DNA from 3 places in the Streptomyces sp. NPDC045778 genome. Region 1 is predicted to be linked to each of the others. Evidence: predicted binding sites of a transcription regulator. Region 1 holds the regulator's gene; each other region holds the start of a gene.
What was found. Region 1 encodes HspR, which represses chaperone genes until heat shock. Its sites were predicted from a motif close to TTGAGNNNNNNNNNCTCAA; they were not measured.

Region 1 (9,918 bases):
CGGTGTCCTCGTCCGGGTCCTCCCAGTCGATCTCCTTGCCGCCGCTCGTCATCGGCAGGAGCGCGCCGAGCGCGGTGGAGCCGTCGGCCTTCCGCTTGAACCAGATGTTGGGGAAGGCCAGGAAGCGGTGCCAGGCGACGCCCATGTCGGTCTTCAGGGCGACCGTGATCATCCAGATGAAGGAGGTGGCGATCTTCAGGCCCGCGAAAAAGTACGTCAGGTTCTGGAGGGTGGAGACGTCCATGCCCGAGAACCACGAGACGAACGGGTACGAGAGGAAGAACGAGGCCTCGTAGCCGTCCACGTGGTGCTGGGCGCCCTCCAGGGCGTGCAGCGTGAAGATGCAGACGCCCACGACGAGGATGACGCCCTCGACGAAGTACGCCTGACCCGTGTTGGAGCCCGCGAAGCGGGACTTGCGCCCCGGCTTGCCGGGACGGTTCAGCTGCCGGATGACGATCAGCGTCAGGATGCCGAGGACGGTCATCGTCCCGAGGAACTCGACGAAGACGTTGTACGGCGCCCAGTTCCCGATGACCGGCAGCACCCAGTCGGCCTTGAAGAGCTGGCCGATGGCGTTCACGATCGTGAGCAGCAGGGAGAAGAAGCCCACCGCCACGAACCAGTGCGCGACGCCGACGATGCCCCACCGGTTCATCCGGGTGTGGCCGAGGAACTCCTTGGCCACGGTGAGGGTGCGCTCGGCGGGAGCGTCGGTCCTGGTGCCCGCGGGCACGGCCTGGCCGAGCCGCACGAACTGGTAGATCTGCAGGATGGCACGGCCGAACAGCGCGACGCCGACCGCGATTAGGACCAGCGACACGATGATCGCGGCGAGTTGCATTTCGGGGCTCCTCAGGCCTGCGAGGCGTCTATTACTAAGCAGTAACTTATGCAGTCCGTCTGAGACTACCCACATACTGTGCGCCCGCGCAGCCGGGCAGGCGGTGATCTGTGTCGCTCAGGCTGCCCTTGCCGCCGTCGGGTGTCCCGGCTCAACCGTTCCGGGCCGGGGGCCGTCTCTCCCCGTGATCCCGGGGTTGCGCGTAAGGGGTGGATAAGAGTTGAGCCCCCAAGACTCAGGTCTGTTGACTCAGGGGGGCCCGTGGGGCATCCTTGAGTCAGTTCCACTCAAGTAGGTATCTGGAGGCATTGAAATGGCACGTGCGGTCGGCATCGACCTGGGCACGACTAACTCCGTCGTCAGCGTTCTCGAAGGCGGCGAGCCCACCGTCATCACCAACGCCGAAGGCGCCAGGACCACGCCGTCCGTCGTCGCCTTCGCCAAGAACGGTGAGGTCCTGGTCGGCGAGGTCGCCAAGCGCCAGGCTGTCACCAACGTCGACAGGACCATCCGCTCCGTGAAGCGCCACATGGGCACGGACTGGAAGGTCGACATCGACGACAAGAACTTCAACCCGCAGCAGATCAGCGCCTTCATCCTCCAGAAGCTGAAGCGCGACGCCGAGGCGTACCTGGGCGAGAAGGTCACGGACGCGGTCATCACCGTGCCCGCGTACTTCAACGACTCCGAGCGCCAGGCCACCAAGGAGGCCGGCGAGATCGCGGGCCTGAACGTCCTGCGTATTGTCAACGAGCCGACTGCCGCCGCCCTGGCCTACGGCCTCGACAAGGACGACCAGACCATTCTCGTCTTCGACCTCGGTGGCGGCACCTTCGACGTCTCGCTGCTCGAGATCGGCGACGGCGTCGTCGAGGTGAAGGCCACCAACGGCGACAACCACCTCGGTGGTGACGACTGGGACCAGCGCGTCGTCGACTACCTGGTCAAGCAGTTCGCCAACGGCCACGGCGTCGACCTGTCCAAGGACAAGATGGCGCTCCAGCGCCTGCGCGAGGCCGCCGAGAAGGCGAAGATCGAGCTGTCGTCCTCCACCGAGACGACGATCAACCTGCCGTACATCACGGCCTCCGCCGAGGGCCCGCTGCACCTGGACGAGAAGCTCACGCGCGCCCAGTTCCAGCAGCTGACCAGCGACCTTCTTGAGCGCTGCAAGACGCCGTTCCACAACGTGATCAAGGACGCGGGCATCGCCCTCTCCGAGATCGACCACGTGGTCCTCGTCGGCGGCTCCACCCGCATGCCCGCCGTCGCCGAGCTGGTCAAGGAGCTGACCGGTGGCAACGAGGCCAACAAGGGCGTGAACCCGGACGAGGTCGTCGCCATCGGCGCCGCCCTCCAGGCCGGTGTCCTCAAGGGCGAGGTCAAGGACGTCCTGCTCCTCGACGTCACCCCGCTGTCTCTCGGCATCGAGACCAAGGGCGGCATCATGACCAAGCTGATCGAGCGCAACACCACGATCCCGACGAAGCGCTCCGAGATCTTCACGACGGCCGAGGACAACCAGCCGTCCGTGCAGATCCAGGTCTACCAGGGCGAGCGCGAGATCGCGGCGTACAACAAGAAGCTCGGCATGTTCGAGCTGACCGGCCTGCCCCCGGCCCCGCGCGGCGTCCCGCAGATCGAGGTCTCCTTCGACATCGACGCCAACGGAATCATGCACGTGACCGCGAAGGACCTCGGCACGGGCAAGGAGCAGAAGATGACCGTCACCGGTGGCTCCTCGCTGCCGAAGGACGAGGTCAACCGCATGCGCGAAGAGGCCGAGAAGTACGCGGACGAGGACCACGCGCGCCGCGAGGCCGCCGAGTCGCGCAACCAGGGCGAGCAGCTCGTCTACCAGACGGAGAAGTTCCTCAAGGACAACGAGGACAAGGTCCCCGGTGACGTCAAGACCGAGGTCGAGACGGCCGTCGCCGAGCTGAAGGAGAAGCTCAAGGGCGAGGACACCGCCGAGATCCGCACCGCCACGGAGAAGGTCGCCGCCGTCTCCCAGAAGCTGGGCCAGGCCATGTACGCCGACGCCCAGGCCGCGGGCGCGACCGGCGCCGAAGGCGCAGCCCCGGGTGGCGAGGCGCCGAACATGTCCAAGGACGACGACGTCGTGGACGCCGAGATCGTCGACGACGAGAAGCCCGGTGACGCGAAGGGCGGCGCTGCCTGATGACGGAGGAGACCCCGGGCTTCGGCGACGCCGAGCGGCCCGACGTCCCCTCCGGCGCCACCCCTGACGACGCGGCGCCGCAGGCCGCCGAGCCCTCCACCGAGGAGGGCCCGGCGGCCCCGGCCGGGGACGCAATGCGAGAAGCAGGACTGACGGCCCAGCTGGACCAGGCCCGCTCGGCGCTCAGTGAGCGCACCGCGGACCTCCAGCGCCTCCAGGCCGAGTACCAGAACTACCGCCGCCGCGTGGAGCGGGACAAGGTGACGGTGAAGGAGATCGCCTCGGCGAACCTCCTGACCGAGCTGCTCCCGACCCTCGACGACGTCGGCCGCGCGCGGGACCACGGCGAGCTGGTCGGCGGCTTCAAGTCGGTGGCCGAGTCGCTGGAGACCGTCGTCGCCAAGATGGGCCTCCAGCAATTCGGCAAGGAGGGCGAGCCCTTCGACCCGACGATCCACGAAGCCCTGATGCACAGCTACGCGCCGGACGTCACGGAGACGACGTGCGTCGCGATTCTCCAGCCGGGGTATCGCATCGGCGAGCGCGTCATCCGTCCCGCCCGCGTGGCGGTCGCGGAGCCGCAGCCCGGCGCGCAGACGGTGAAGCCGGAATCGGCCGACGCCGAGGGCGACAAGCCGGACGCGGCGGAGCAGGGCGAAGCCAAGGACGCCAGGCCCAGTGACCAGGCGGCCCAGGCGGACCAGGCCGACCAGGCCGAGAGCAAGGAGAACGGTGGCCCGGACAAGGGCTGACGTTGACACGGACGGCGACGTCGACCGCGGCCGGGCCTTCGGCGACCATGATGGTCACCGGCCCCGCGCCGCGGTCGGCGTCGGCGTCGACCTGACGACGAGGAAGGAGGGACGTCGGGGATGAGCACCAAGGACTTCATCGAGAAGGACTACTACAAGGTCCTCGGCGTCCCCAAGGACGCCACCGAAGCCGAGATCAAGAAGGCGTACCGGAAGCTCGCCCGCGAGAACCACCCGGACGCCAACAAGGGCAACGCGAAGGCCGAGGAGCGCTTCAAGGAGATCTCCGAGGCGAACGACGTCCTCGGCGACCCGAAGAAGCGCAAGGAGTACGACGAGGCCCGCGCGCTCTTCGGCAACGGCGGATTCAGGCCAGGCCCCGGAGCGGGCGGCGGCACGTTCAACTTCGACCTGGGGGACCTCTTCGGAGGCGGCGCCCCGGGCGGCGGTGGAGCGGGCGCCGGCGGCTTCGGCGGCGGCCTAGGTGACGTCTTCGGGGGCCTGTTCAACCGCGGCGGCACGGGCGCGGGCACGCGCACGCAGCCGCGCCGCGGCCAGGACATCGAGTCCGAGGTCACGCTGAGCTTCACGGAGGCGGTGGAGGGCGCGACGGTTCCGCTGCGCATGTCCTCCCAGGCCCCCTGCAAGGCGTGCTCGGGCACCGGCGACAAGAACGGCACGCCGCGCGTCTGCCCCACCTGCGTGGGCACGGGCCAGGTCTCCCGGGGCGGCGGTGGCGGGTTCTCCCTCACCGACCCCTGCGTGGACTGCAAGGGCCGCGGCCTCATCGCCGAGACGCCCTGCGAGGTGTGCCACGGCAGCGGCCGCGCGAAGTCCTCGCGGACGATGCAGGTGCGCATCCCGGCGGGCGTCAGCGACGGCCAGCGGATCCGCCTGCGCGGCAAGGGCGCGCCCGGCGAGCGCGGCGGCCCCGCCGGCGACCTGTACGTGGTCGTGCACGTGGACGCCCACCCGGTCTTCGGCCGCAGGGGCGAGAACCTCACGGTGACGGTCCCGGTGACCCTCACCGAGGCCGCCCTCGGCGGGGAGGTGCGGGTGCCCACGCTCGGCGGCGTGCCCGTCACCCTGAAGCTGCCCCCCGGCACGCCGAACGGGCGCACGATGCGGGTCCGCGGCAAGGGCCCCGCCCGCAAGGACGGCACGCCGGGCGACCTGCTCGTCACGGTGGAGGTGTCCGTACCGACGACGCTGTCCGACGAGGCGAAGGAAGCCCTGGAGGAGTACCGCAAGGCGACTGCGGATCTCGATCCGCGGGCAGAACTGTTCAAGGCCGCGAAGGGAGCGTGACCTCATGGAGCGGGACGGCCGCCGACGCAACCCGTATCAGCTGACGGACGAGACCCCGGTGTACGTCATCTCGGTGGCGGCCCAGCTCTCCGGTCTCCACCCCCAGACCCTGAGGCAGTACGACCGCCTCGGCCTGGTCTCGCCCGACCGCACCGCGGGCCGTGGCCGGCGGTATTCCGCCCGGGACATCGAGCTGCTCCGCACCGTGCAGCAGCTCTCCCAGGAGGAGGGCATCAACCTCGCGGGCATCAAGCGCATCATCGAGCTGGAGAACCAGGTCGCCGCGCTCCAGTCCCGGGTCGCCGAGCTGTCGGCGGCCGTCGAGGGCGCGGCGGTCGCGATGCAGCAGCGCGAGGCCCAGGTCCACGCCTCCTACCGCCGCGACCTGGTGCCGTACCAGGACGTGCAGCAGGCGAGCGCGCTCGTGGTGTGGCGGCCGAAGAGGTCGCCGGAGCAGTAGCAGCAGCCCGCCGGAATGCGGCACTTGAGGCCGGGCGGCCCGCGTACGAACGACTCGTGCGCGACCGCCCGGCCTTCGTCGTGCCGGGGCGCTGGTGCGGCTCAGCCGTCGCCGGGCGTCGGCGACGGCTCCCCGGGGCTCGGCGAGCTGGTCGGCGGCTGCGTGGGCTGCGGGGTGGGCTCGGTCGGCCTTGTGGTGGTCATGGCGGCCTTGGAGGCGTTGCCCGCGGCGTCGACCGCCTTCACCCAGTAGACGGCCGGGCGGTCCCCACCCGGGGCCCGGGTGTCACGGAACGAGGTCGTCGTGGACGTGCCGATCTTCTTGAGGGGCGCGTGCGGGGACTCCGAGCGGTAGACCGTGTACGACACGGCCTCGGTGCCGTCGCGCCAGGCCAGGGCCACCCCGGGCCCGTCGTCGGGCGTGACCACGGAGAGCTGCTCGGGCGGCAGGGGCGCGATGGTGTCCCGCGCCGCCCGCGCGGCGGCGGAGTAGGGCGAGGTCTTCCCCGCGGAGCCGACGGCCTTGACCTTGTAGGCGTACGGGACGTCGGGCACGACCCGCTCGTCGGTGTACTTCGGCGACGTCGCGGTGCCGACGCGGGTGAAGGCGCCGTCGGCCTCGGCCCGGTACACCTCGTACTTCCGGGCACCCGAAGAGGCGTTCCAGGTCAGCGAGTTGGCGCGCTCACCGGACACCGCCCTGAGCTTCTCGGGGGCCTTGGGCGCGGTGCCCGAGGCGGGGGCGGCGGTGGCGCGGGCGGGCCCGGTGTCGAGCACGGCGCCGAGGCCGAGCCCCGCGGCGAGCACGGCGGCGGCCGCCGCCGACGGGACGACGACGGTGCGGAGACGGGATCTCCGCGAGGAGTGAGACACGGCTGGCAGTCCCTTTCCGAAAGTGACGGGAGGCGCAGACGTGGGGGGAGAAACTGCTGGTCCGTGGGGGACTGCGCACTCTACCCAGCAGCCGTGCGGGAACGGTAGGCGGCGTGCCGCGCTCCTATAGTTGGCAGGCTGTCGTGTTTCTTCCGCGGGAAAGCTGGATCTCCATGGCCATGGTGGGGCTGTTCTGGATCGCCGAGGGCGATGTGTACGTGGGCTCGAAGCCGTCCGGGCTCGCTCCCGGGGTCCGGCTGACGCCCGAGGGGGTGGCCGGGCTCGGGCATCAGCAGTCCGGCCTGTGGCTGTGGGACGACGTACGGGCGCTGACCGTCGAGGACGTCCCCGTGAAGTCGCTGAAGCGGCAGGTCGGGATGGTGGTGGACATGGCGCTCACGGTCGGGCTCGGCGGCGGTGAGGACGCGCCGTCGATGACCGTGTGCGTGGAGACCGCAGAGGCGGAGGTCGAGCTGACCGCGTACGTGGCGGCGGCGTACGGCTACTCCCAGAAGGAGTACGACCTGTCCCGCGCCCTGCTCGCCCGCCTCACGGAGGGGGCCGCGACGCTGCTGACCACGCTGTCGGCGATGGCCGAGTGGGGGCGCTCGCACGAGGGCGGCACGCCCCGCAAGGAGCTGCGCGAGCGGCTGCTGCGGGAGTGGGCGGGCGAGGCGTAGGCCCGCTCCGCCCGCGCGGGGCGTGGTGGCCCCGGCCCGCCGTGGAACGAGGGCGGGCCGGAGCACCTTAGGGAAGCGCGACCCCGCGGGGGGAGACCACAACAGAGCCGCTGCGGTCACCACGATGCAACGCCGTGCCCACGCTCCGCTACCGTCAACTTGTTGCGGTGCAAGGGGCGGGGGCGGGGGCAAGTCGCCGCAATCGGGGACGTTCGTGATTCAGCGCGTGCGGTCGGGGCTGAGGAGGCCCGACTGGCCGATGAGGTAGCCGAGTTGGGTGCGGCTCGTGCTGCCGAGGACCTTGGACAGCTTGGCGATGTGGACGCGTACGGTACGCACGTTCATGCCCAGGCGTTCGGCGATGCCCGCGTCGGTGAGGCCCTCGGTGAGGAGTTCGGCGATGGCGAGCTGGCGGGCGGTGACGCCGCCCCGCGCGGGCTGCGGCGCCGGGTGCGGGAACAGGGGCGTGGCCAGGCCCCACAGGCGGTCGAAGAGCGCGGCCAGATAGCCGGCCAGGGCGGGTACGCGGATCTCCAGGGCGAGCGCGCGGTCCCGGTCGGCGGGCAGGAAGGCGACCGCCCGGTCGAAGACGACCAGTTGGGCGGTGACCTCGTTCAGCGTGCGGACCTCCACGTCGCCCTCCAGACGCTCGAAGCGGGCGATCACGGGGTAGGCGTGCCGGGTCGTGTGCTGGTGGAGGGTGCGCATGCGGCAGCCCCGGGACAGCAGCGGCTGCTCGCGCGGCGGCGCCAAGGCCAGGTCCCGGACGCGGTGGGACCCGCCGGGCCGGACGGTCAGGACCTCGTCGGAGCAGGCGTCCGCGGCCCGGCGGACGGCGCCGGCGATGCGGGGCAGGCCCTCGTGCACGGCGATCACGGGCGCCCTGGTCCGCGGGGCGCCGTCCGGCGGCGCGCTCACGCCGGGCTGTTCCGCGGCCCGGCGCGCGAGCGCGAGGAACGGCTCGAAGGCGGTGGCCAGGTCCGCCTCGCGGCGCCGCTCGTGCGCCACGTCCTCGTCGATGCCGCGCAGCAGCCGCAGCAGGGCGTGCGAGGGCGCGCTGGGCAGCAGCCACGCCATGTCGTCGAGGTCCGGGTGCAGCAGGCCGAAGTCGAGGAGGCAGGGCGCGTGTTCCGCGTCGCGGGCGCGGACGCGGCCTTCACGCAGGGCCCGGCCGTAGAGCACGGCGCCCGCGGCGCACCAGGCGTCGGGGCCGTGCGGGCGGTGGCGTCCCCAGGCGCCCGAGGCGCCCGAGGCGCCCGAGGCACCCGAGGCGTTCGCGGCGTTCACCGGCCGGTCGGGAGACACCGTGGGGAAGGGCGTTCGAGTATTCCGGACCGGCTGATGAGAAAGCCGAGTTGCGTACGGCTCGCGCTGCCCAGCACCTGGGCCACCTTGGCGATGTGGACGCGTACCGTACGGACGTTCATGCCGGTGCGGCTCGCGATTTCCGTGTCGGTGAGGCCTTCGGTGAGAAGGCGCGCGATCTCCAGCTGGACCGGTGAGACCGCCTTGTCGGGCAGGGGCGGGGCGTCCTCCCGGTACAGGGGCCGCGCGAGCCGCCAGAGGATGTCGAAGGCCGTCGCGATGTACGTGACGAGCGCGGGCGAGCGCACCTCGAAGGCGATCTCGTCGGCGGGGTCGTCCCCCGCGGCCGCGGGCAGGAATGCGACGCGCCGGTCGAGGACGATGAGGCAGGGCGGCAGCTCGTCGAGCGTGCGGGCCTCGCCGTCGGCGGCGGGCCCCAGCGGGTGCGTCCGGGGCGGTGGCGCGGGGGCCAGCGGCGGCTGGGCCAGGGTGCGCAGCTGCCCGCCGCGCGCGACGAACTCGGCCATGCGCCAGGGCTCGTCGTGCGGCAGGAGCGCGGGCTTGGGGCGGCTCGGCTGGACCGCGAGGAGTTCCTCGCCCGCGTCGGCGAGGGCCTGCCGCACGGCCGTCCTGATCCGGGGCAGGCCCTTGAGGACGGTGAGGTGCGCCGCCGCCGAGTCCGGGTCGGGGGCCGGCTCCGCCCGGATGAACGGCTCGAAGGCGGCGGCGAGGCGGGCGGCCCGGCCGCGGTGCCGCGCCACGCGCCGCTCGATGTCCTCCAGGAGCCGGGGCAGGGCCACGGCGGGGGCGGCGGGCAGCAGCCAGGCGGTGTCGCCCGCCGGGTCGGCGCGCAGCAGCCCGAAGGGGCGCAGGCAGGCGGCGTGGGGGGCGTCGGCGGGGACGCGGCCGTCGCGCAGGGCGCGCGCGTACAGCGCCTGTGCCTGCTCGCAGAGGGTGTCGTGGCCGTGCGGAGGGTGGGCCGAAGGGCCGGTGTCCGTCTCGCGCATCGCTCCGTCCGGCACGGCGTTCCCCTTGCTCCTCCCATCCGGCCCGCGCAGCGTGTGCGCATGACGGTGCGGCACGTAAGTGACCATTGTGACCAACGCGGCAACTGTCTTCAATGGCGGGGCTGTTCCTAGCAATCGCCCGCGCATTATTCAGGCTTCAACGGCCGCCCTCGGTCGTGGTCATGCCGGGGCGCGCCCGCGCGCGGGCGGCTCCGTTGGTCGGTGCCGCCCTTGGGCTTATGGTGCAGGGAACGCGCTCGCGGAACCGCGTGCCCGCGCGCGTGGAGAAGGGGGGCAGGGGTGGACGGGACCGGGCTGCGGGGAATACTCCGGAGGCTGCGCGCCGGAATCAGGCCCGAGGAAGCCGGGCTGGGCGCCAAACCGGCGCGCCGCCCCGGCCCGCGTGTCTCCGGCCTTTCCCAGCCCGACATGGACCTGCTCACGAACCGGTCGGTGGGCACCTATCACCGATTCGAGAGCGGCCGGCTGTCCCCGCGCGACGACTACC
Region 2 (9,918 bases), on a different contig from region 1:
GAGCAGGTCGCCGTGGCGGCGCAGCACGACTTCGCCGTAAGGGCCGACGCGCCTGTCGAGAACCACGGGGGGATCGGGGCTGTACGGAGTGCGCATCCCCTCATCCTGCTGTCCTTCCCCCGGTGACTCCAGGGATTTGAGGGCCTCCGGGGGCTTCGACGGCCCCACGCGCGGGACGCCGCGGAATGGGGTGGGGTTGCTGTGGGTTCCTGTGAATCGCGTCCCACGTGGCGTCGGTCATAGACAGCGGGGGAACGATCAGTGAAGCGTGAACGTGATCGATTCGTGATGTAGTGAACGTGATCGATTCGTGATGCAGTCGCGTAGGAAGTTCCTAGTGAAGTTCCGTGACGGAGGGAGTGCCTCAGCGTGAACCGGACCATTTCTGGCGTGGGCGCCTCTGTGGGTACTGGCGGGGGCACTTCCGTGGGGGCTGGAGGGGGCGATGGTGCGGCTCCCGGGCAGGGCGCCGATGAGGCTTGCGGCCTCGGCGAGGCTGGTTCGGCCGGGGCGGGGGCCGGTGCCGAGGTCGGGACCGGGACCGCGGGCGTGCTGGGCGCGGCGCCTCGGGGGGAGCTTCTGGACGGGGTGCCCCGCGAGGGTTTGCTGGACGGGATAGCCCCTGGGGATGTGCTGGACGGGATGCCGCGGCAGCGGCGGGTGGTGCCTGGCGGGGGGCTTGCGGGGGCGGCTTCCGGGGGCGGGGTTGGGGCTGGGGGCGGTGCGGATTCCGACCCCGGTTCCGGCTCCGACCCTGGTTCGGGCTCCGGCTCTGGTTCGGATTCGGGCCGCGGTTCGGATTCCGGTTTCGGTTCCAGATCTGGCTCCGGCGCTGATTTCGCTTTCCGATCCGCCTCCGGCTCCGGGGCTGGTTCCGGTTTCGGTTCGGGTTCGGGTTCGGGTTCGGGTGGGGTGGGTTCGGCGGTGGCCGGTCTGGCCGTGGCTGAGGGCGGGCGGGGGTCCGTCCCTGTCTCCTCGGTGGCCGTGCCCGGCGTCGCTCCCGTTTCCTCCGGCGTCCCCACGTGGGCGGGGTTCCGTCGGCTGCGGCCATGGCGGCTGCTTCCGACTCCCACCGGGACGCCCTTCACCTTCTGCTACGCGGTCGTCCTCCTCGTCACCTCGCTGGTGGCCGAGCACGCCGACCCGTCGGTGATCTCCTCGATGCACCAGGGCTCGAGTACGGACGTCGTCCACCTCGCGGACCGGCCCGTGTTCGTCCTCGTCGCCAGCGCGCTGTGGGTCGCGGGCGGCATCACGTCGCCGTACGCCATCGGGTTCCTGTTCGTCCTCACCGCGCTCGAACGGCGCGTGGGCGCGCTGCGTGCCGCGGGCGTCTTCGTGCTCGGGCACGTCGTCGCGACGCTGGCCACGGAAATCCCGGTGGGGCTCTCCGTCCTCGTCGGCCACCTGCCGGGCACGTCCCTGCACCGGCTCGACTACGGCATCAGCTTCGGCGTCGCCGCGAGCGTCGGCGCGCTGGCGGGCGTCCTCGCGCCATGGCTGCGGTGGGCTGTCCTGGCGGGCTTCGGCTGGATGCTCGTCCAGGACCTCATCGCCTTCACCGACCCGATGACGAACTGGGGCCACCTGCTCGCCCTGTCCGTGGGCGTGGCGACGTGGCCGCTGTTGCGGGGTGGCGTGGGGCGGGGTGGGGTGGCTTAGCGCCGCTTGGTGCGTTGGGCTCGGGGCCTGGGCGGGGCTTGGTCTTGGGCTTGGTGTCGGCCTTGGGTTCGGGGTCAGGGGCAGCCTTGGGCTCGGGCCCGGGCTTGAACAAGTGGAGGCGCTGAGGCCGCGCTGAGCCGGCGCGCTGCCCGTGGCTGCGGTGGTGGCTTCGGTTATGGCGCCGGCCCGGGCCCCGGTGCGGCTCGGCGTGATGCGTGGCTTCGACGGTGCCGTCGGCGTCGGTTCGGGCTGAGCCGCTGCTCGGCCGGCCGGGCATCGGCTTCGGCTCAGGTACTGACGGCGCCGGTCGGGCACGGCACCGGCGGCGCTGATGGCCGTGAGGGCGGCACCGCCCCGGCGCTGGCGACTGAGATCTGTGAGGGCGTCAGAAATCGATGGGCGCGAGACTCTTGCGCCGCAAGGCAATGGGCGACTACCTTGTACCGCATGACAAAGGAGCTGTCCGCGTCGCACGACCAGCGCCGTAGCCAGCTGCTGCGCGGGGTGCTCGACCTGTGTCTGCTCGCGCTCATCGCGGAGCGGCCTCGGTATGGCTATGAGTTCGTGGAAGCCCTGACCGAGAGCGGCCTCGACCTGGTGAGCGAGGGGAGCATCTATCCCCTGCTCGCACGCATGGAGCGGGCGGGCCTGGTCGACTCCTATCGCGCTCCGTCCGCCGCGGGCGGGGCGCCGCGAAAGTACTACCGCCTCACCGAGGCGGGTGCGGCCGAGCTGACCAGCGGCCGCACCACCTGGACCGCCTTCACAGGCGCCGTCTCCAGCACATTGGGGACGTGACCAGGCCGCACGACACGGCACGAATCGGGGGGACACCACAATGACGTACGAGACGACCAACGAGGCACCGGCCAACGCGACAGCGATCCGCGAAGCGAAGGGCGCAGGGGCGCCCCCGCCGGGTGACCACGCATCGGACCGTGGCCCGCTGGGCAAGGCCGCGCCCGATGCCGGACTCACCCGCGACCGCGCCCTCGCTGTCTGCCGGGTCAACTGGGAGTACCGCGGCATCGACGACGCCTCCATGCGCGAGATGCTCGACGAGCTATCCCATCACCTGGAAGAGGCCGCCGCCGCGGGCCGAACCCCACGGGACGTGGTCGGGTCCGACGTGAAGGCGTTCGCCGCCTCCTGGGCTCGCGCGCGCACGCCCCTGCCTTTGCGGATCCTGCGCATGGCCGCGCTGATCCCCTTCGTCGTCGGTTCCCTGCTGTTGCTCACCCACCTCCTCGACCGAACCCTGACCCTGTCGATAGAAGCGCCCCGCATCGCCTTCTACGGGGCGCTGGCGATAGGCACCGTCACCTGGGAAATGCGGCGAGGGAACCTCGGCTTCAGAGGCTGGATGCTCCTCGGCATCGCCGCGCTGCCCATATCGCTGCTCACCGGCTGGCTCATAGGCGAAGACCCGCTCTTCCACCTACCGCTGTGGGGCACGCTGCTGTTCCTTCTGCCGGGCCTGCCGTACGCCATCAAGGACATTCGCGCGAGAAGGGGAGGGCCCGCGAACGGCTGAGGGGGCCTCAAGGGCGGTAGGCGGTGCCCGGGGGACGGCAGTGGCTGAAGGCGCTGGGTGGCGCCTGCGACAGTGCACAACACCCGCGGCGGCGCGCACAACGCCCGAGGTGACAGCCACCGCTAGCCGTGGCAAGCACCTGTCGACCTGGCACGCATGACCCAGCTGGCAGGCACGCGGCAAGCCGCAGCCTGAGCGGGCCCGGGCGCGTAGCAAGGGGGTGGGGGTCGGCGGTGACCCTTAACCGCAGTCACGGGCAGCAGCCGTCCCGCCAGGCGGCGGCCCCGACTGTCGGCGGCCGCCGTGGATTGGACTTGCCCGGCTCCTCGCGCTGGGCACTCGCCCAAGTCGTGGGCAGCCGCCACCCGCCACGCGAGGCGGCTGCCCAGGCAGTCACCGCGCCAGGCGGCAGCCCCGGCTGCCGACAACCCGCGACGGTTCAGGCCTCGCCGGGGCCGTTGCGGCGGGCACCCGCCCAAGTCGCCACTGGCCCTTGTAGTACTGCCTCGCCTCCACACCAGGCGGCCCTCAGTTATCGAAGGCTCGCCGCCACGCCAGGCAGCGGCCCCAGCCGAAGCACCCAGCCGCGGTTCAGGCCTCGCCCGGGCCCACGCGGCGGCCACTCGCCCAAGTCCCCGACAGCAGCCACCGTGCCAGACGGCGGCCCGGGCCAACCAGCCCGCCACGGCTCAAGATTCGTCCGGGCCCTTGCGGCGGGCGCTAGTCAAAGGAGCTACCACCTGCCAGCCAAGTGACTCGTACAAGGCGCGGCCCCCCACGGTGCCCGCCAGGACGCCGACCTCGCAGCCCTGTTCGGCCGCGGCGGCCTGGAGTGTGCGCATGACCAGGCTGCCGAGGCCGCGGCGGCGGTGTTCCGGGGAGGTCTCGATCTGGTCGGCGACCGCCGTGCGGCCCGTGGGAGCTATCTGGCCGCGCGCCGCCCAGGTGCCGTCAGTCGCGGTCACCATCGTCCGTACGACACCGCCCCGCGTCCATGTGCGCAGCTGATAGCCCTCCGGTGCCACCAAGCGCTGAGGGGCCACCGGGGTGAGGGCCACCGTCATCAGGTAGCCCTCCTCCGGGTCGATCCACCACTCCGGGCCGAGCCACGGCGTCACCCGCGACGGCTCGGCGAAGACCTTCAGCCAGACGTGCGCACCTGAGACGGACGCGGCGACCTTGCGTACGTCGGCCTCCTGGATGCCGTCGGCGGGCGCGCCGAAGACGTGCCGGGACGGGTGCTTGGGCAGGCCGACGTCGACCGTGTAGCCCCATGGCTCCACCACTGGCGGAGCCGCGCCGCGGGAGACCACCCAGCCGTCGACCCAGGCTCTGATCGTCGCCTCGGTTCCCCCCGCACCCGCAACACCTACGTCCCTCATGGTCCCCACAGCCCCCGTCGCTTCCATCGAACGCCTCCCGCCGGGCGACCCATCGACCCTGCGTAATAGGCAGGTGGCGAGTGCGGCCCTCACTGGTAATGGGTGAAATCGCAAGATGAATATTACTGAGTCTCCTTTCTGTGGCGGCAGAGGTGATCGCTCACAGCGAACAACCCCCTGGGAACAATCAGGGACTCACAAGCATTGAGTCGGTACAGCTCAACTTGAATGCCGAAGGGGAGATCATGGCTGCTGAGTCCACGGCTTACACATCGCTCGCTCTGCCCGTGCTGCCGCTCGATGACGAGGTCGTGCTGCCCGGCATGGTCGTGCCGTTCGACCTGTCCGACGCCGACGTACGGGCCGCGGTGGAGGCCGCTCAGGCCGCCGCGAGGTCCAGTGGGAGTAGCAGCAAGCCGAAGGTGCTGCTTGTTCCGCGTATCGACGGGACGTATGTGGGCACCGGCGTGCTCGGCACGGTGGAGCAGGTGGGGCGGCTCTCGGACGGTGACCCGGGGGCGTTGATCCGCGGGCGCGGCCGGGTGCGCATCGGCGCGGGCACCACCGGCCCCGGTGCCGCCCTGTGGGTGGAGGGCACGCAGGTCGAGGAGACCGTGCCGGACCCGTTGCCCGGGGCCACGGCGGAGCTGGTCAAGGAGTACAAGGCGCTGGCCACGAGCTGGCTGAAGAAGCGCGGGGCCTGGCAGGTCGTGGACCGCGTGCAGCAGATCGACGACGTAGCGGCGCTCGCGGACAACTCCGGATACTCGCCGTTCCTCACCACGGAGCAGAAGGTCAAGCTCCTGGAGACCGAGGACCCGACGGTCCGGCTGAAGCTCGCCGCCGAGCAGCTGCGCGAGCACCTGGCCGAGCAGGAGGTCGCCGAGTCGATCGCCAAGGACGTGCAGGAGGGCGTGGACAAGCAGCAGCGCGAGTTTCTGCTGCGGCGTCAGCTGGAGGCGGTGCGCAAGGAGCTGCGCGAGCTGAACGGCCAGGAGGGCGAGGACGAGTCCGACGACTACCGCGCCCGGGTGGAGGCCGCCGACCTGCCCGAGCACGTGCGGGAAGCGGCCCTGAAGGAAGTAGAGAAGCTGGAGCGCACGAGCGACCAGTCTCCCGAGGGCTCCTGGATCCGGACCTGGCTGGACACGGTTCTGGAGCTGCCGTGGACGGAGCGGACCGAGGACGCGTACGACATCAAGGGCGCGCAGGAGGTCCTCGACGCGGAGCACGCGGGCCTGGAGGACGTGAAGGAGCGGATCACCGAGTACCTGGCGGTGCGCAAGCGGCGCGCCGACCGTGGCATGGGGGTGATCGGCGGCCGTCGTGGCGGTGCGGTGCTCGCGCTCGTCGGGCCGCCCGGCGTCGGCAAGACCTCGCTGGGCGAGTCGGTGGCGCACGCGATGGGGCGCAAGTTCGTGCGGGTCGCGCTCGGCGGTGTGCGGGACGAGGCGGAGATCCGCGGTCACCGGCGCACCTACGTGGGCGCGCTGCCGGGCCGGATCGTGCGGGCCATCAAGGAGGCCGGTTCGATGAACCCGGTGGTGCTCCTCGACGAGATCGACAAGGTGGGCTCGGACTTCCGGGGCGACCCGGCGGCCGCGCTGCTCGAAGTGCTCGACCCGGCGCAGAACCACACGTTCCGCGACCACTACCTGGAAGTGGAGCTGGACCTGAGCGACGTGGTCTTCCTGGCCACGGCCAATGTCCTGGAGGCCATCCCCGAGGCCCTGCTCGACCGCATGGAGCTGGTCCGGCTCGACGGCTACACCGAGGACGAGAAGGTCGTCATCGGCCGGGACCACCTGGTGCCCCGCCAGCTCGACCGGGCCGGACTCGGCGAGGGCGAGGTGACGGTCGACGAGAGCGCGCTGCGCAAGCTCGCCGGTGAGTACACGCGCGAAGCGGGGGTGCGCAATCTGGAGCGTTCCATCGCGCGGCTGCTCCGCAAGGTCGCGGCGCAGCACGAGCTGGGGGAGCGGGAGCTGCCGTTCACGGTCGGCGCGGACGAGCTGCGGGACCTGATCGGCCGACCGCACCACGTCCCGGAGTCGGCGCAGGACCCGGCCGAGCGGCGCACCGCGGTGCCCGGCGTGGCCACGGGGCTCGCGGTCACGGGGGCGGGGGGTGACGTGCTGTTCGTCGAGGCCTCGCTCGCCGACCCGGAGACGGGGGCGTCCGGGCTCACGCTCACCGGACAGCTGGGGGACGTGATGAAGGAGTCCGCGCAGATCGCGCTGTCCTTCCTGCGCTCCCACGGCGCCGAGCTGGAGCTGCCCGTCGGGGATCTGAAGGACCGGGGCGCGCACATCCACTTCCCGGCGGGCGCGGTGCCCAAGGACGGGCCGAGCGCGGGCATCACGATGACGACGGCGCTCGCGTCGCTGCTCAGCGGGCGTCTGGTGCGCACGGATGTGGCGATGACCGGTGAGGTGTCGCTGACCGGTCGGGTGCTGCCGATCGGTGGTGTCAAGCAGAAGCTGCTCGCGGCCCACCGCGCCGGGATCACCACAGTGATCATCCCGAAGCGGAACGAGGCGGACTTGGACGACGTCCCCGCCGAGGTCCTGGAGAAGCTCGACGTGCACGCGGTGACGGACGTCCGGCAGGTGCTTGAGCTGGCGCTCGCGCCGGCCGAGGTGAAGGTTCCCGCCGCGGCGTGACGGGCGCGGCGGGGCGGTGAAGGTCCGGGGCTGTGAGGGCCCCGGACCTTGCCGCACGTGGGGGGTTCGGCCGGGTCGGCCCGGTCAGCCGTTGGCCAGGGCCTGTACGCGGTCGTAGGCGCCGTTGAACTTGTTGTGGTCGCCGACGATCGGGCCGGAGGAGGTGTACTGCCACACGGTGTGGAAGCCCCAGCCGGCGGGGAGTTCGCCGGGGCTGGTGTTGTAGCGGGCGATCCACAGGGGGTGGGCGGAGGCGAAGCCGCCGTAGTTGCCCGTGCACTGCTTCCACCAGGTGGTGGCCGTGTAGATCACCGCGTCGCGGCCGGTGCGCGCCCGGTAGGTGTTCAGGAAGTCCTGGATCCAGGCGACCATGGCGCTCTGGGACTTGCCGAAGCAGGCCGCGCCGTAGGGGTTCCACTCGATGTCGAGGGCGCCCGGCAGCGTCCGGCCGTCGCGGGACCAGCCGCCGCCGTTGTCGACGAAGTAGTTGGCCTGGGAGGCGCCGCTGGAGGTGTCGGGGGTGGCGAAGTGGTAGGCGCCGCGGATCATGCCGATGTTGTACGAGCCGTTGTACTGCTGCGCGAAGTAGGGGTTGCGGTAGGAGGTGGACTCCGTCGCCTTCACGTAGGCCCATCTGACGCCGCTGTTCCACAGGGCCGACCAGTTGACGTTGCCCTGGTGGCTGCTGACGTCGACGCCCTCCGTCTGTTCGGCGTCGCCGCCGCTCGGTTTGCCGCCCTGGCCGTCGTGCTCGATGACGCCCTGGCCCATGCGGGCGCTGCCGCGCGGCGGGATGTCGTCACCGTCGGCGGACTGCGCGGCGCCGGGCAGGGTGATGAGCAGGGCGAGGGCGGACAGGACAGCGAGGAGAACGCCCGCGGCGGGATGTCCGCGGCGGGCCGTACGGGATCTGTGCACGGGCATGGCGTGCCTCCGAAAGGCCTCATGGAGCCCGTCCGGCGCAGGCGTGGCCGACGGTGTGGCGCTTCGCCCGGTGCGGCGTACGGGGCTCGGTGGGGGGACCTGTCGACATGTCACCGCGAACCGCGTCAGCCAGGCTGGCTGGTGTGAACATGTCACTAAAGAAGCTACGCACGTAGACAACGCCGAGGGAAGGGGCTCTCGTGGCCGCCGTTGGTCTACGCCTGCGAAATACTGGGCGAGCTGCGGCGATGGCCGCGGTCGGCGAAAACTTTCAGGATCAGGAAAGTGCGGCAGGGGTGCTGACATGCGTGAGGACACGCACCACGGCGGGGGTTCCGGTGTGGACGGGGTGACGGCGGGCGGTGGTGTGGACCACGAGTTCCTCGCGCTGGAGCGGGAGCTGACGCTGCTGCTCCGCCGGGCCCGGGCCTCGTCCGGCGAGATGGCCCGCCAGGTCCACCCGGACCTCGAACCGGCCGCGTACGGGCTGCTCGCCTTCCTGGACGAGTCCGGGCCGCGGCGCGCCACGGATCTGGCCGCCTTCATCGGCGTCGGCAAGGCCACCATGAGCCGCCAGCTGCGGGCCTTGGAGCAGCTCGGCCTGGTCACGCGGGAGCCCGACCCCGCGGACGGCAGGGCCTGGCTCGTGCGGCTCACGGACGAGGGCCGGGAGCGGTTCCGCACCGTGCGCCGCGGGCGGCGCGAGCGGTACGTGCGCCAGCTCGCCGGGTGGGACCGGGCCGAGGTGGCCGAACTGGCCCGGCTGCTCCGGCAGCTCAACGCGCGGGCCGAGTTCTAGGCGGCCTCCCGCACCGCCCCCGGTGCCCGCTCGGTTGCCTGGGGCCCACTACAACTCCGCGTACACCACGGCCGCGTCGTCGTGCCGCTTCCCGCGCGGGAACGCCGTGCCGTAGGGGTCCGCCGCCTCCAACTCCCGTACGCGCTCCACGAGTCCCCGCGGGCCGTCCTTGCGCAGGAGCGCGAAGCAGTCGGCCCAGCCGCCCTCCCTGAACGTCTCGACCCAGCGCCCGGCCCCGTCCGTGAGCGCGGCGAGGGCCGTGACGGCGGAGCGGGGGACTTCGCCGGTGATCGCGCGGGCGGCGACGGAGGGGTCGGCGGCGGCGGTGAAGAAGCCGCCCTCCGCGTTCCGCAGGGCCTCGACGGCGGCCGCGTACTCACCGCCGAGCGCGCGGCGTTCGGCGGAGCCGCGCGGCAGGGCCCGGACGGCGTCGCGCAGTTCGCGCACGGCGGTGGGCAACTGGTCCAGGCGCCGGTCCAGGACCGCGTCCACCACGCCGCCGGGGCCCGCGAGGAGCAGCGCCGAGTCGGACAGGACGAGGTACGAGACGCGCTCCGGGTCCCACCGTACGAGGACCACCGTCGCCTGAGGGGTACGCGGGTGAGAAAGGTCACAGGTGTCACGGTGGGTGTCCGCGGTGCGCGAGACGGCCGCCGCGAGAATCTCAGGGAGCGTCAGGTCCGGTCGGGAAACGGACAGTTCGCCCAGCGCGCCGCCGAGCCGGGCCGTGAACCAGGGGACCGAATGCAGACAGCCCGCGTCCTCGGCGGGGGGCGTCACGCCGTCGAGCAGGACCAGTGATCCGCCCTGTCCGGACGCGGGCAGCGCGACCGAGGCGTAGTCCTCGTTGGGGCGGTCGGGGTCGCCGGGGTCGGTGGCCAGTTCGATGCGCATCCGGTCAGTCTGCCGGAGGCCCGCCGAGGCGCGGCGGGCGGGCCCGTGGGGGCGCGCAGC
Region 3 (9,918 bases), on a different contig from region 1:
ACGTGGTCATCCCCAAGTCGGTGACCCCGTCCCGCATCGAGGAGAACATCGCGGTGTTCGACTTCGACCTTGACCCGGAGGACATGGCGGCGATCAGCGCGCTGAACGAGGACCGCCGGCTCGGCCCCGACCCGGCGGACTTCCACGTCGCCTGAGCGCAATCACCCGCCCGGGACTCCCCGGGCGCCTCACGGCCCGCCCGCGCCGCCACCGGTCCGCCGGTGGCGGCCCAGGCGGGCCAGGTCGTCCTCGAAGGCCCGGACGCCGCGGTGCGCGGGGCCCAGCGCGGGGGCGAGACGCGCCACCGCCACCGCCGCCTCCAGCACCTCCACGGCCCGCGGGACCTGGCCCCCGGCGGTGTACGCCTCGACGAGGTTCCTGGTCATCGCCACCGTGCGCGCGTCGTCGTCGCCGAACAGCTCGGCGCACCGGCGCAGCGCGGTCCGGTACGTCGCGGCGGCGCGCCTGTACTCCCCCGCCTCCAGGTGCGTGTAACCGAGGTAGCTGTCCCCCCACCGCGCCTGCCGCGCCAGCAGCGCGTTCTCGAACATCGGCAGAGCCCGGTCCACGACTCCCAGGTCTCCGGGGCGGCCTCGCCGAGCACCTCGCGGCTGCGCCGCAGTGCCTCGCCGTACGCGTTGATCGCGTCGGGCAGCCCCTCCGCGGAGGGTGAGCGTACGCAGCTCCAGGAACTCCCGCCACAGGGAAATCTACGTCCGTCGGCGCGCAGGGGATACGCCTCCCCTCACCCCAGCTACTCAAGTTTGACTAGAATGGCGGGATGGCTGAGAAAACCGTTCCGATGCTGCCCTGTCAGTCCCTCCAGCCGGTCGTCGACTTCTACACCGCGCTCGGGTTCGAGACGACCTTCCTCCAGAAGAGCCCATACGCGTACGCCGTCGTCGAACGCGGCTCCGTGGAACTCCACTTCTTCGGCATGAGGCAGTACGACCCCGCCGAGTCCTACTCGGGGTGCTACGTCTTCACGGACGACGTGGACACGCTGTACGCGGCGTTCCGGGCCGGGCTCAAGGCCGCGTACGGGAAGGTGCCGCGGCGGGGGCTGCCCCGGATCGGGCCGCTGAAGGACATGTCGTACGGCGTGCGGCAGTTCCTGGTGACCGACCCCGCGGGCAACTGCGTCCGCGTCGGGCAGCAGACCCGTGAGGACCAGAGCCACCGGCCCGTGCCGAAGGAGACCTTCGCGCGGGCGCTGCACATCGCCGACCTCTTCGTCGACGCCAAGCAGGACCTGACGGGCGCCGCCAAGGTCATCGACCGGGCCCTGACCCGGGAGGACGAGCGGCCCACGCCCGCGCAGCACCTGCGGCTGCTCGTGCTGCGCGGGGACATCGCCCAGCGGCAGGGGGACGACGCGCTGGCGGAGCGCCTCCTGAAGCAGGCCGCGGGGATCGAGGTCGACGACGCCGCCGGGGGCGGGGCCGACGAACTCACCGAGGAGGAGCGGGAGTTGGTGCGCGACGCGGTGGCGCGCCTCGGAGAGCTGCGGTCGTAGGGCGGGCGCGGGGCCCCGGGGCGGGCGGGCTCCGGGGCGGGCGGGCTCCGGGGCGGGCGGGGCCCCGGCTCAGCCCTCCTTCACCGCCACGTGCACCGTGTGCGCGACGAGGAGGAAGACGTCCCCTCGGCGGTGCAGGCTCTGTGCGTCCTCGGGGTCGAGCAGCCGGTTCAGGACGGCCGCGTCGTCCGCCGCGAGTCCCTCTCGTCCCTCGGTGTTCGCCAGGTCGCGGTAGCGCTCGAAGGTGGAGATGACGTGCGCCCGGGCCCGCTCGTCCAGGGGCGCGGGCAGGTCGAGCAGGAACGAGCGGGTGGCCACGTGGCGCAGGCCCGCCGCCGCGAGCAGCGCGGCCCAGTCCTCGGTGACCTCCGCCGCGCCCGGCAGGGCGGCGCGCATGCCCGAGAACCACTCCTCGTTGGCCGCGTCCAGGCGGGCCTGGAGGCCGGGGCGGCCCACGCCGATGTCACGCGGCAGGCTGCGCGGCGGCAGGCCGCCTTCGAGGACCGCGAGCGCGCCGCCCGGCGCGAGCCGCTCCCCGAGCGCGGTGAGCGCGGCCACCTGGTCGCCCACGTGGTGCACCGAGCGCGCCGCCCAGATCAGGTCGGCGGGCGGCAACGCGCCCAGGCCGTCGGGCAGTTCCGCCCGGTGCGCGCGCACCCGGCCCGCCAGGCCCAGCCGGGCCGCGCGCGCCTCGGCCCGGTCGAGCAGGGCCCGCTCCGGGTCCGCCGCGACCACCTCGGCCTTGGGGAACGCCTCCGCGAGCAGACACGTGACCACGCCCGGGCCGCTGCCCGCGTCGACGACCAGGGACGGCTCGGCGCCCTCGGCGCGCAGCTCCCGCAGCCACGCGGCGACCTGCTGGTACACCGGGGCCGTGACCTCGGCGTTCTGCTCCAGGACGGGGGCCATGTCGGCCCAGTCGATGTCGTGATCACCGTGCCCGTGCCCGTGGCCGTGGCCGTGCCCCTTGCCGGAGCCGTGGCCGTGGTCATGGCCGTGCGCGCCGGTCTCGGTCTCGTACGCCGTCATCGTTCCGCCGCCCTCTCAGCTGGTCTTCGCGAACGCTGCCAGCTTGCGTCGGCTTTCCCGGGGCGGCCACTTCCCTTGCCGTTTCGGCAAACACTGTTTCGGCAGACGTCGTTTCGGCGACGCCGCCCCGGTCGCGCTCACCCCGCCGCGGTCTTCGTGAACGCGCGCAGCGTGAACTCCGGGTCGGGCCGCGGCACGTCCTGGTCCGGCAGCTCCGCGAGCCGCGCCGCGTACCCCCGCGCCATCGCGCTGTCCCGGGGAACGCTGGTGAACCAGCCGCGGAACAGGTCCTCGGTCGTGCTGCGCGGGCTGCGCCCCTGGCCGTGGCCGGTGAAGCGGGCGCGGCCCGCGGGCGCGAGCCCGCACGCCGCGGCGTAGCCCTCGACGCGGGCCGCCCCGTCCACGGGCGTGCGGACGGGGCGGCCCGCCAGGGCGGCGTCGATGTCGCTGCCCACGTCGTGGGACGCGGCCTTGTCGACGGTGGTGACGAAGCGGCCGCCGGGCCTGAGGACCCGGGCGCACTCCGCCACCACCGCCCCGGCCACCGCCGGCTCGGCGAACAGGTGCAGCAGCCACACCGTGGCCACCGCGTCGAACGTGGCGTCGGGGAAGGGCAGCCGGCGGCTGTCGGCCAGCACGACGGCGCCCGGGACCCGGTCGGCGGCCATGCGCGCCATCGCGTACGTCACGTCGACGCCGGTCACGCCGAGGCCCGGCCGGCCGGCGAAATGCCGGGTGACGAGGCCCGTGCCGCACGCCACGTCGAGCAGGGTGCGGGTGCCCGGCTCAAGCAGCGACAGGACCGCGGCGGCAGCGGCGGCGGCCCGTGGCTCGCCGCCGCGCGACGCGTCGTACCGGACGGCCTCCTCGCCGTAGTCGAGCATCACGCCCTCGCACGGGCCCGAGGTCACGCGGCACCGTGGCCGGGGGCCAGCTCCTCGACCCTGCGGGCGAGTTCGAAGTCGCGCTCGGTGAGGGCGCCGCCCGCGCTGTGGGTCCGCACGGCGAGCGCCACCGTGTCGTAGCCGAGGGTGATCTCCGCGTGGTGGTCCAGCTCCTGCTGCGCCTGGGAGATGTGGACGACGAACGCGGTGGCCGCGTAGTGCGAGCCGAGGCGGTAGGAGCGGGTCAGGCCGCCCCCTGAAGCGGCTGTGCGCGCAGTGGTCCCGGTGGGCTCGGTGGGCTCGGTGACGGACCAGCCGGGCAGCTCGGCGAGCCGGTCCTCGATCTCCTTCTGCGACAGCGGTTCGAGAGGCATGGCCGCGCTCCTTCGTTCGTGCCGGGGGTCTCCTGTCAGCCTGCCACAGCACCTCGCGGGGGCGGCACTCAGCGGCGCGCGCATTCCGTCGCGAGATCGTCCGCGAGCGCCGCGATCACCGCCCGGCCCTCGGTGACCCTCAGCCAGTCGCCCGGAAGGCCGTGGTCGCCGTGCAGGGCCCCGAGCAGGTTGCCGCAGACCGCGCCGGTCGAGTCGCTGTCACCCGAGTGGTTCACGGCGAGGGTCAGGGCGTCCTCGACCCGGGGCGCGGCCAGGGCCGCGTACACCGCGATCGCGAGGGCCTCCTCGGCGACCCAGCCCGCGCCCAGGGACTCCACCGTGGCCGCGTCGGGGTCCCCCGCGGCGGCCAGGTCGACGGCGCGGGCGAGCGCGGTGGACGTCTCCTCGTGCCCGGGGTAGCGGGCGAGCAGCCGCAGGACGCGCAGGACCGCGCCCTCCAGCGAGTCCCCCGCGACCAGGTGCGCCACGACCGCGGCGAGCGCGCCCGCGGCGTAGTGCCCTGTGGGGTGGCCGTGCGTGATCTGCGCGCAGCGCGCGGCCAGCTCGAAGGCCCGCCCCGCGGGGGCGCGGGTGAGCCCGAAGGGCGCCGAGCGCATGACGGTGCCGCAGCCCTTGGACTCGGGGTTGACCGGTCCCGGCGGCCCGAGCGGGGCGCCCGGGTCGGGGGCGTGGGCCCGGGCCAGGCCGCTGAGGCAGGCGTCGCCGGGCGCGCGCTGGGCGTAGAGCCAGGGCTGCGCGGCGAGGCCGCCGCGGGCGTCCGGCGCGGGGCCCGGCCGGTTCTGCGTGTCCAGCCAGCGCAGATACGCCTCCAGGACGAGCCGGGGCGCGGCGCCGCCGATGCCCTTGCGGCGCTCCCTGGCGTGGGCGAGCTCCAGGGCCTCGACGGTGAACAGCGTCATCTGCGTGTCGTCGCTGACCCGGCACACGCCCTCGGCGTCAGGCAGCGGCCCGGTCACGCCGCGCGGGCCGTGGGCGGCGCGGATGGCCGCGAGCGAGTCGAACTCGACCGCGTAGCCGAGCGCGTCGCCGACCGCGCCGCCCAGCAGACAGCCGCGCACCCGCGCGCGGTAACCGGCTGCGGCCTCCCAGGACAGCGGGTCCCACGGGTTGTTCATCTCCGTCACGCACCACTCTCGTTCGCGTTCGCCATGCGGGGCTCCTCGATTACCGTCAGGGGTATGACAACTCTCGCTCCTGGCAAGCGGAACGGCAAAGGCGGGGCCCCGCGCGCGGGCACGCCGTCCGAGGTGGGCGCGCTGCTGCGCGGCTGGCGCGAGGAGCGGCGCGTCAGCCAGCTGGAACTCGCGCTGCGCGCCGAGTCGTCGGCGCGGCACATCAGCTTCGTGGAGACCGGCCGCTCGAAGCCCAGCGAGGAGTTCGTCCTGAAGCTCGCCGAGCACCTGGACGTACCCGTGCGCGAGCGCAACGCACTGCTTCTCGCGGCCGGGTACGCGCCGCGCTTCCGGCAGACCCCGCTCGACGACCCGTCGATGGCCGCGCTGCGCACGGGCCTCGAACAGCTCCTTCAGGGCTACGAGCCGTATCCGGCGCTGGTCGTCGACGCGACGTACGACGTGGTCGCCGCGAACCGGGGCATAGCCGCGCTCCTGGACGGCCTGCCCGAGCAGCTGCTCGCGCCGCCCCTGAACGCGATGCGGATCGTGCTGCACCCCGAGGGGCTCGCCCCGAAGATCCGTAATCTGCGGGAGTGGCGCGGCCATCTGCTGCACCAGATGGAGCGTCAGATCGCGCTCCAGCGGTCGCGCGCGCTGCGTGCGCTGTACGAGGAGGTGGCGGCCTACCCGGTGGCGGACCCGGGTGAGGACACGGCGGCGGACGGACAGGTGCCGCACTTCGCGCTGCCGCTCAGGATCGAGCACGAGGGCCGGGTGCTGTCCTTCATCTCCTCGATCTCGACGTTCAACACGCCGATGGACGTGACCGTCGCCGAGCTGGCCGTCGAGACCCTGCTGCCCGCCGACCCGGCGACGGTCAAGTACCTTCAGGGCCAGGGCTAGCCGGTCCCTTCCTGCCGTTTCCCGCCGTTCTCCTCGTCGTCGACGATCTCCGCTTCTACCACGCCCTCGTCGGCCGGCCCCCGTTCGCCGGAGTCCTCCGGCCGCGCCCCGGCCCCGGCGGCGTCCGCGGCCGCGTACATGGCCTGCCCCATCTTCTGGCTGACCGTGGCAAGCTTCTCGGCGGCGGCGCGGACGACCTGCGTCTCGCCGCCGTCGAGGGCGCTCTTCACCTCGGCGGCCGCCGCCTCCACCTCGGTCCTGGTGTCGGCGGGGATCCGGTCGCCGTGCTCGCGCAGGAACCGCTCGGTCTGGTGGACGAGCTGCTCGGCCTGGTTGCGGGACTCGGCGGCCTCGCGCCGCTTGCGGTCCTCCTCCGCGTACTGCTCGGCCTCGCGGACCATCCGGTCGATGTCGTCCTTGGGCAGCGCGGAGCCGCCCGTGACCGTCATGCGCTGCTCGCGCCCGGTGGCCTCGTCCTTCGCCGACACGTGCATGATCCCGTCGGCGTCGATGTCGAAGGTGACCTCGATCTTGGGCACACCGCGCGGCGCGGGCGGAAGCCCGGTCAGGTCGAAGACACCGAGCTTCTTGTTGTACGCGGCGATCTCGCGCTCCCCCTGGAAGACCTGGATGCCGACCGAGGGCTGGTTGTCCTCGGCGGTGGAGAAGGTCTCCGAGCGGCGCGTGGGGATGGTCGTGTTGCGCTCGATGAGCTTGGTCATGATGCCGCCCTTGGTCTCGATGCCGAGCGACAGCGGGGTCACGTCGAGCAGCAGGACGTCCTTGACGTCGCCGCGGATCACCCCCGCCTGGAGGGTCGCGCCGACGGCGACGACCTCGTCGGGGTTGACGCCCTTGTGCGGGTCCCTGCCGGTCAGCTCCCTGACCAGGTCGGTGACCGCGGGCATGCGGGTGGAGCCACCCACGAGGATGACGTGGTCGATCGCGGTGAGCGGGACACCGGCGTCCTTGACCGCCTGGTGGAAGGGGCCCTTGCAGCGGTCGAGCAGATCCGCGGTGAGTTCCTGCAACTGGGCCCGGGTGAGCTTCTCCGCGAGGTGCAGCGGCCCTTCCGCGGAGGCGGTGATGTAGGGCAGGTTGATGTCGGTCTCGCTGGAGGAGGACAGCTCGATCTTCGCCTTCTCGGCGCCCTCGCGCAGGCGTTGCAGGGCCATCTTGTCCTGGGCCAGGTCGATGCCGTACGCGTTCTTGAACTGTCGTACGAGGTAGTCGACGATCCGCTGGTCCCAGTCGTCGCCGCCGAGCCGCGTGTCGCCGTTGGTGGCCTTGACCTCGATGACGCCCTCGCCCATCTCCAGGAGCGACACGTCGAAGGTGCCGCCGCCGAGGTCGAAGACGAGGACGGTCTGGTCGTCGCCCTTGTCGAGGCCGTAGGCGAGCGCGGCGGCCGTCGGCTCGTTGACGATCCGCAGGACGTTCAGGCCCGCGATCTCCCCCGCCTCCTTGGTGGCCTGGCGCTGGGCGTCGTCGAAGTACGCGGGCACGGTGACCACGGCGTCGGTGACGTCCTCGCCGAGGTAGGACTCGGCGTCCCGCTTGAGCTTCTGCAGGACGCGCGCGGACAGTTCCTGCGCGGTGTACCGGTGGCCGTCGACCGCGCCGCTCTCCGGGAAGTGCCAGCCCGGGTCGCCCATGTGGCGTTTGACGGAGCGCGCGGTGCGCTCCACGTTCGTCACCGCCTGGCGCTTGGCGACCTCGCCGACGAGCACGTCGCCGCTCTTGGCGAAGGCGACGACCGAGGGCGTGGTGCGGGCGCCCTCCGCGTTCGCGATGACGGTGGGCTCGCCGCCCTCCAGGACGGCGACCACGGAGTTGGTCGTGCCGAGATCGATGCCGACCGCACGTGCCATGTCCAACAACCCCTTCCGACGCGGTGATACTCCGTCCTCCAGCACAAAACTTGAGCGGTCCCTTGTCAATGCCGCGTACGGTGCCGGGGCTCGCGCGGGCGCTGCGGGGCGCGGCGGGGCGGGGCGCTGCGGACACGACGAAGCCGCCGCCCCGGCGCGCGGGGTCGGCGGCTTCGCCGTGGTGCCGGCGGCGGGTCAGGCCAGCTTGGCCGACAGCGTGATCGTGGTGCCCGTGAGCGCCTGGCTGACCGGGCAGTTGGCCTTGGCGTTCTCGGCGGCGGCGGTGAAGGCCGCCTCGTCGAGGCCCGGCACCTCGCCCTCGACGGTGAGGTGGATGCCGGTGATGCCCGTGCCCGGCTGGAAGGTCACGTCGGCGGACGTGACGAGCTTGGTGGGCGGGGTGCCGGCACCGGTCAGGCCGTGCGAGAGGGCCATCGAGAAGCAGCTGGAGTGCGCGGCGGCGATCAGCTCCTCCGGGCTGGTCTTGCCGTTCGCCTCCTCGGCGCGGGACGGCCAGGACACGGCCTGCTGCCCGATGCCCGAGGAGTCGAAGGTCACCGTGCCGGAGCCCTCGGTCAGGCTGCCTTCCCAGACCGTGTGTGCGGAGCGCGTGGTAGCCACGATGCCAAATCCCTTCAGTGAAGTTCCGTGGCCTCCATCCGATCACACTCCGGGGGAAATCGCGGCGTACGGGGGCAGTACGCCACCGTAAGAAGGATCACCCGGGCGGGGCCCCGCCGACCGCGCCCCGCCGTCCCACGGGGAACCCTCGTCGCGGACACCCGGCCCGGCGGCGCGGTCGACGGCACGACAAGGGGCGGGACCCCTGACCGCACCACCCCTCCGGAACCGTCAAGCTCCGCCTCACCAAGGGCAGTTACCTGGCGGACTCGCACCGCGCACCTGGGCCCGACGGCCCCTGTACGGGCGTCTCCCGCGAGGGCGACGAGCCGCGCGGAAGCGGTCCCGGCGGGGCACGCGGGGCTCGGCCGGTGGCCGGCGCGGTGGGGAGCTATGCGGAAGCGTGGTCGGCGGTCCGCTGTCTGCGGGCCGCCATCACCGCGTACACGAGGACGCCCGCGAAGAGGAACAGGACGCCCTGGTAGACGGCCGCGTACCCGGCCCCCGCGACCAGCCACAGCGAGAAGCCGAACGCGGCGCAGGCCAGCACGGCGTCGCGCACCAGGCGCCCGCGGCGCACCCGCTCGCGCTGCCCGGAGACCAGGAAGTAGATCTGCGCGGCGGTGGCGAGCAGATAGGGCACGGTGGCCGTGAACGTCGTGACGAGCACGAGGACCTCGAAGACCCCGGAAGGCCCCGCCGTGTAGTTGTACACGGTCAGGAGCGAGGCGAGGACGACGGTCACGAGGACGCCGACGGTGGGCACGCCACGCCGCTTGGTGGCGAACGCGCTCGGGAACAGGCCGTCCTTCGCCGCCGCGTACGGCGTCTGGGCGCTCAGGAGCGTCCAGCCGTTGAGCGCGCCGACCATGGACACGAGCGCGGCGACCGCGACGGCGGTGCCGCCCCAGGAGCCGCCGAACATCACGTTCACGGCGTCGGAGAACGGCGCGGTGGACTCGACGAGCTTGTCGTGCGCGACGGTGCCGAAGACGGCGAGGGTGCCGAGCAGGTAGACGAGGGCGGCGCCGAGCGTGCCGAGGATGGTGGCCCGGCCGACGTTGCGCCGCGGGTCGCGCACCTCGCCCGCGCTGACGGCCGCGGACTCCACGCCCAGGTACGAGAACAGCAGGATCGCGGCGGACGCGGACACCGCGCCGACTGCGCTGCCGTCACCGGCTCGGAACGGCCCCAGGTTCGCCGGGTCGAAGAAGAAGAGCCCGCCGAAGGCGACGAGGAGCAGCGGCAGGAACTTGAGCACGGTGGCGACGAGCTGCACGGCGCCGACGTACCGCGTCCCGGCGAGGTTGGCGAGCGCGGGCAGCAGTTGCAGCACGAGCGCGGCGAGGCAGGCGGTCCACTTGTGGTCGGTCACGGGCATCAGGACGTCGAGGTAGCCGACGGCGGCGACGGCGAGCGCCGCGTTCGACACCCAGGTCGTGATCCAGTACGACCAGGCGGCGAGGAAGCCCGCGAAGTCGCCGAAGGCCTCCCGCGCGTACACGTACGGCCCGCCGGTGCGCGGGTCCCGCTCGGCGAGGCGGCCGAAGACCAGGGCGAGCGCGATGGCTCCGGCGGTCAGGA

Region 2: a site for HspR is predicted at 4,783-4,801, ahead of lon (endopeptidase La). Genes of this name have one in related genera too.
Region 3: a site for HspR is predicted at 7,764-7,782, ahead of dnaK (molecular chaperone DnaK). Genes of this name have one in related genera too.

The regions. Positions count from the first base shown of each region.
Region 1 covers NZ_JBWKJZ010000052.1:4,841-14,758, reverse strand. The annotation lists gene AC07GB_RS37665 ((Fe-S)-binding protein) at 1-844, opposite strand, end outside; gene dnaK (molecular chaperone DnaK) at 1,158-3,026, shown strand; gene grpE (nucleotide exchange factor GrpE) at 3,026-3,778, shown strand; gene dnaJ (molecular chaperone DnaJ) at 3,899-5,086, shown strand; gene AC07GB_RS37645 (heat shock protein transcriptional repressor HspR) at 5,091-5,546, shown strand; gene AC07GB_RS37640 (fibronectin type III domain-containing protein) at 5,648-6,418, opposite strand; gene AC07GB_RS37635 (hypothetical protein) at 6,592-7,098, shown strand; gene AC07GB_RS37630 (helix-turn-helix transcriptional regulator) at 7,318-8,385, opposite strand; gene AC07GB_RS37625 (helix-turn-helix transcriptional regulator) at 8,382-9,425, opposite strand; gene AC07GB_RS37620 (MmyB family transcriptional regulator) at 9,840-9,918, shown strand, end outside.
Region 2 covers NZ_JBWKJZ010000001.1:422,944-432,861, reverse strand. The annotation lists gene AC07GB_RS01890 (spermidine synthase family protein) at 1-96, opposite strand, end outside; gene AC07GB_RS01885 (rhomboid-like protein) at 985-1,662, shown strand; gene AC07GB_RS01880 (PadR family transcriptional regulator) at 2,110-2,460, shown strand; gene AC07GB_RS01875 (hypothetical protein) at 2,501-3,196, shown strand; gene AC07GB_RS01870 (N-acetyltransferase family protein) at 3,886-4,578, opposite strand; gene lon (endopeptidase La) at 4,824-7,241, shown strand; gene AC07GB_RS01860 (lysozyme) at 7,326-8,165, opposite strand; gene AC07GB_RS01855 (MarR family winged helix-turn-helix transcriptional regulator) at 8,470-8,964, shown strand; gene AC07GB_RS01850 (hypothetical protein) at 9,013-9,858, opposite strand.
Region 3 covers NZ_JBWKJZ010000005.1:185,052-194,969, reverse strand. The annotation lists gene AC07GB_RS08885 (aldo/keto reductase) at 1-155, shown strand, start outside; gene AC07GB_RS08880 (tetratricopeptide repeat protein) at 189-569, opposite strand; gene AC07GB_RS08875 (bleomycin resistance protein) at 782-1,516, shown strand; gene AC07GB_RS08870 (class I SAM-dependent methyltransferase) at 1,586-2,545, opposite strand; gene AC07GB_RS08865 (class I SAM-dependent methyltransferase) at 2,683-3,429, opposite strand; gene AC07GB_RS08860 (4a-hydroxytetrahydrobiopterin dehydratase) at 3,453-3,803, opposite strand; gene AC07GB_RS08855 (ADP-ribosylglycohydrolase family protein) at 3,872-4,939, opposite strand; gene AC07GB_RS08850 (helix-turn-helix domain-containing protein) at 5,003-5,842, shown strand; gene dnaK (molecular chaperone DnaK) at 5,839-7,713, opposite strand; gene AC07GB_RS08840 (OsmC family peroxiredoxin) at 7,909-8,334, opposite strand; gene AC07GB_RS08835 (amino acid permease) at 8,726-9,918, opposite strand, start outside.